DNA from 2 places in the Spirillospora sp. CA-128828 genome. Region 1 is predicted to be linked to the other one. Evidence: riboswitches for the same ligand, from Rfam matches in the RefSeq annotation. Region 1 holds a riboswitch; the other holds the start of a gene.
The links. A riboswitch is a leader RNA that binds a small molecule or an ion and turns the genes downstream of it on or off. The one in region 1 is predicted to bind S-adenosylmethionine.
Positions count from the first base shown of each region.

Region 2: it holds a riboswitch for S-adenosylmethionine, as region 1 does, so the genes downstream of both, ACQPXG_RS35285 (aminotransferase class V-fold PLP-dependent enzyme) here and thrC (threonine synthase) in region 1, are expected to answer to the same signal.

Region 1 is NZ_CP191986.1:1,308,577-1,310,959, reverse strand. It holds gene thrC (threonine synthase) at 1-978, opposite strand, end outside; SAM riboswitch class I at 994-1,135, opposite strand; gene ACQPXG_RS06805 (cation diffusion facilitator family transporter) at 1,230-2,189, opposite strand; gene ACQPXG_RS06800 (alpha,alpha-trehalose-phosphate synthase (UDP-forming)) at 2,299-2,383, shown strand, end outside.
Region 2 is NZ_CP191986.1:7,343,296-7,345,678, forward strand. It holds gene ACQPXG_RS35275 (transglycosylase domain-containing protein) at 1-434, shown strand, start outside; gene ACQPXG_RS35280 (hypothetical protein) at 464-844, opposite strand; SAM riboswitch class IV at 895-1,011, shown strand; gene ACQPXG_RS35285 (aminotransferase class V-fold PLP-dependent enzyme) at 1,053-2,306, shown strand.

The DNA of each region.
Region 1 (2,383 bases):
GGCGCCGCCGGTGCGGCGGGTGACGTCCAGGACGTAGGGGCCGTCGGCCGGGTTGCCGATGGCGAGGGACTTGGCGATCGTGTCGGGCTTCACCGGACGGATGACGTCGTGCCCGGCCTTGAACGCGGCGGCGACGGGGTCGCAGCCGGCGGCCTGGGCGCCGAAGACGCGGTACGGCTTGTCCTCGACCAGGCCCAGCTTGATCAGCTCCTGGAAGGCCTTGTCGATCTTGGTGAGCTGGGAGCCGGACGCGACCGGGACGACGATCTGGTCCGGCAGCCGCCAGCCGAGCTGCTCGGCGATCTCGTAGCCGAGCGTCTTGGAGCCCTCGGCGTAGTACGGGCGGACGTTGACGTTCACGAACGCCCAGTCGTCCTGCTCGCCGGCGATCTCCGAGGCGAGGCGGTTCACGTCGTCGTAGTTGCCGTCGACCGTCACGAACGTCCCGCCGTACACGGCCGTCGTGATGATCTTCTGGGATTCTAGGTCGGACGGGACGAACACCGCGCTGCGGATGCCGGCGCGGGACGCCGCGGCGGCGACGGCGTTGGCCAGGTTCCCGGTGGACGGGCAGGCCAGCACCTTGAAGCCCAGCTCGCGGGCCGCGGCCAGCGCGACGGCGACGACGCGGTCCTTGAACGAGTGGGTCGGGTTGCCGCTGTCGTCCTTCACCCACAGGCTCTGCAGGCCGAGGCTCTCCGCGAGGTTGTCCGCGCGGACGAGGCGGGTCAGGCCCGGCTCGGTGTTGGGCGTGTCCGCGACGTTGGACGGGACGGGCAGCAGCCCGCGGTACCGCCAGATGTTGCGGGGCCCGGACTCGATGCCGGCCCTGGTGACGCCCTCGAAGTCGTAGGCGATCTCCAGGGGGCCGAAACACTCCTCGCAGGCGTAGAAGGGCCCGAGGTCGCGGGTGGAGCTGCATTCGCGACAGACGAGGGCGGTAGCCGGTCCGAGGTCTGTGGCAGGCGTGAGTGCCATGAAGCGAGGCCTTTCTCCCCATCTTCCCTGCGCCACCTTGGTCGCAGGCCGGAGTTGGCACCATCTCCCGGCCGGCCTCGCAGGATCGCGAGCGCGCGTCAGCCGGGTGGTTGCCGGGGCTTCACAGGGCCGGTCCCTCCACCCCTCTGGATGAGCGGTATTCAGTTGTGAGAACGAGCAGTTTGAACTCGTATGCGTGACTTTACATGAACTGACCGGATGCCAGACAGGCGGGTCCACCGATTGAGACGTTACCCGGGTGAGTTCTTGATCACGCGGTCGACGCCTAGCGGGACGGTGCGCTGGGTGGGGTCGAGGAACACGTGCCGGACGATCGGGAGCCGCTCCCGGAGCCGCCGGTCGATCTCGCCGGCGACGTCCTCGGCCTGGTCGGCGCTGATGTCGTCGGAGAAGTTGACCTTGGCGGCGACGAGGATCTGCTCGGGGCCGAAGTGCATGGTGAGCAGCTCGTCCACGCCGGTCACACCGGCGGTGCGGAGGATCTCGGCGCGGATGTCGCGCTGCGCGGCCGGGTCGGCCGCCTGCCCGATGAGCAGGCCCATGCTCTCCCGTCCGATCCCGAAGGCGAGGACGACGAGGAGCAGCCCGATGAGGACGGACGCGAGCCCGTCCCAGAATTCGGACCCGGTGATCTGGCGCAGCACCAGCCCGCCCGCGGCGAGCGCGAGGCCGATCATCGCGGCGGTGTCCTCGAACAGCGCGGTCTTGAACGTCACGTCGGGCGACCGCCGGACATGGTCGACGATGTCGCGGCCGTTGTCGCGGGTCTCCTTGTGCGCCTGGTAGAAGGCGCGGATCCAGGACGTCCCCTCCAGCAGCGCGCCGAGGGCGAGGACGGCGTAGGCGAGCCACACCGTCGTCCCGGTGCCGCCGTGGCCGGTCATGGTCAGGATGCCCTCGAAGATCGAGAATCCGGCGCCGGCCACGAAGATGCCGAACGCGGCGAGCAGCGACCAGAAGTACCGCTCGTTTCCGTAGCCGAAGGGGTGGCGCGGGTCGGGGGGCCGCTCGCTGCGCTGCAGGGAGGTGAAGAGGAAGCCTTGGTTGAGGGTGTCCGCCACGGAGTGCGCGCTCTCCGCGAGCATCGCGCTGGACCCGGCCAGCAGGCCGGCGAACAGCTTGGTGATCGCGAGGATGAGGTTCGCGGCACCGGCGACGAGCACGGTCTTCGTCGTCTCGGACCTGCTCATTCCGGTCGGGTACCCGCCGCACTCCCGGCTAATCGGGGCAATGCACGCAGTGACCCGCACCACGCGGGTCACTTTGAAGCGCCTCGGCCACAACTGAGACCCTGCCGGTATGAGCCAAGTGCTGGTGGCATCGAATCGGGGTCCGGTGTCGTTCTCGCTGTCGGACGACGGCGAGCTCACCATGCGGCGCGGGG
Region 2 (2,383 bases), 3.6 Mb from region 1:
AGATGGCGACGACCGTCGCGATGTTCCGGAGCGACGGCAAGCCGCTGAACATCCCCGGCTACGGGTCGTACGGCGGGCAGCTGCCCGCGCAGATCTGGCGCTCGTACATGACCGACGCGGTGAACATCAAGGGCTACGAACCCGAGTCGTTCGGGGAGCCGTCGATGACGCCGGGCGGCGGCTACGGCGCGCCGACGCAGGAGCCGACCCAGGGCGGCCCGGAGCAGCCGGGGCCGACCGGCCCGTCCGCGCCGCCGCCGTCCACGGAGGCGCCCGACACCCCGGCGCCGCCGACCGGCCTGCCGACCATCATCCCGCCCGACCCAGGCGGGGGCGACGGAGACGGAGGTGACCCGGGCACCGGCGATGGTGGCGGGCCCGGGGACGGAGGCACCGGCGACGGCCCGATCGGCCGTCTCGGCTCCAGCGGTTAGGGACCGACCTCAGGCGCAGGCCTGCGCCTTCAGGCGCAGGCCTTGCCGATGCGGGCCGGTGTGTCCTTCATCACGGCGTCGAGCTGGGAGACGTCGCCGCCGCCGACGCCCGGTGCGGCGGCGCGGAGCCGGTCCGCCTCGGTCGTCAGCGCCTTCTTCAGGGCGTCGTCGTCGGCCTGCTTCGCCAGCCCGTCGACGCGCCCGGCGAGCTGCTCGGTCGCCTGCCGCCACCGCGCGGGCTCCGCCGCAGGAATGCTCCGGACCTGGGCGATGTACTGCTGGAACGCCTTCTTCGTGTCGGTGCACACCTGGCCGGAGTTGCCGCCCGCCATCCCGCACGCGCCCAGCAGACCGGACGCGCCGAGCGTCACCGCGCCGGCGGCCAGCGCCCGAACCACCCCGTACCGCATCGCACCCTCCCTCTTGCTCCCCGATGGGACCCGCATATACTTCCGCACTAGGTCATGAGCGCCAGCGTCAAGCCCCGGCTTGCTGGCCGGCAACCCTTCGTCCGCGATGGGGTGCCCCGGGTGAGGACCTGGCCGGACGCGGCATCGCGTCCCGGCAAGCGCGGATCCCGACGGACATCCCGGGGTCCCTGACCCGGAAGGTTCCGGCATGCCCACGCTGCTCGCTCCCATCACGCCCGCTGTGACGCGTCCCGAGGGGGTCCGGGTTCGCCCGATTCCCCGCGTCGTCGGCGCGGACGTCCCCGTGCCGTTGCGGGACGGGGGCCACGTCCCCTACGCCAACCTCGACTACGCAGCCAGTGCGCCCTGTCTGGAGGCGGTGAACGAGGCCGTCACCCGTGCGCTGCCGTACTACAGCAGCGTCCACCGCGGGGCGGGCTACGCGTCCCAGGTCACGACCGGCGCGTACGAGGAGGCGCGGGAGACGGTCCGGTCGTTCCTCGGCGCGTGGCGGCGGTCGGCGGTCGTGTTCACGCGGAACACGACCGACTCGATGAACCTGCTCGCGCATGCCGTCCCCGCCGGGACGAGCGTCGTCGTGTTCGAGACCGAGCACCACGCGTCGCTGCTGCCGTGGAAGCGCGCCGTCCGGCTGCCGGCGCCCGCCACCCCGGCCGAGGCCATCTCGGCCGCCGACCGCGCGCTGCGCGAATCCCCGACCGGGTCGCGGCTGCTCGTCGTCACCGCCGCGTCCAACGTCACCGGCGAGCTGTGGCCGCTCGGCGAGCTGGCGCGGGTCGCGCACCGGAACGGCGCCCGCATCGCGGTGGACGCGGCGCAGCTCGTCCCGCACCGTCCGCTCGACATGACCGCGCTGGACCTGGACTACGTCGCGTTCTCCGGCCACAAGCTGTACGCGCCGTTCGGTGCGGGCGTGCTCGCCGGGCGAGCCGACTGGCTGCGCGCCGCCGAGCCGTACCTGAAGGGCGGCGGCGCGAGTGCGTCGGTCGGGCCGACGACGCGGTGGGCGGCGTCGGCCGAGCAGCGCCACGAGGCAGGATCGCCGAACGTGCTGGGCGCCATCGCGCTGGCCGCCGCGTGCGAGACGCTGTCCCCGGCCTGGGCGGACGTGGCCGCCCGCGAAGAGGCGCTGGTGGAGCGGCTGCGCTCGGGGCTGGCGGCGCTCCCGCACGTCCGGGAGCTGAGGTTGTGGGGCGACCGGGCGCCGCGCGTCGGGATCGTGTCGTTCATCGTGGACGGGTGGAACGCGCGCGACGTGGCGCTTACCCTGTCGGAGGAGCACGGCATCGGCGTCCGGGACGGAAAGTTCTGCGCGCACCCGTTCGTCCGGCACCTGCTGGGCGGGGAGCGGACCGCCGTCCGCGCGAGCGTCGGCCTCGGGACGAGCGAGGAGCACATCGACCGCCTCCTCACCGCCCTCGCGGAGCTGGCGGCGCGCTGACCTGCGGACTCTCCCGGGCGGACAGATGATTATGCTCTTTGGTCCTGTTCGCCCATGTAGCGTAGGCAGTCGCGCGG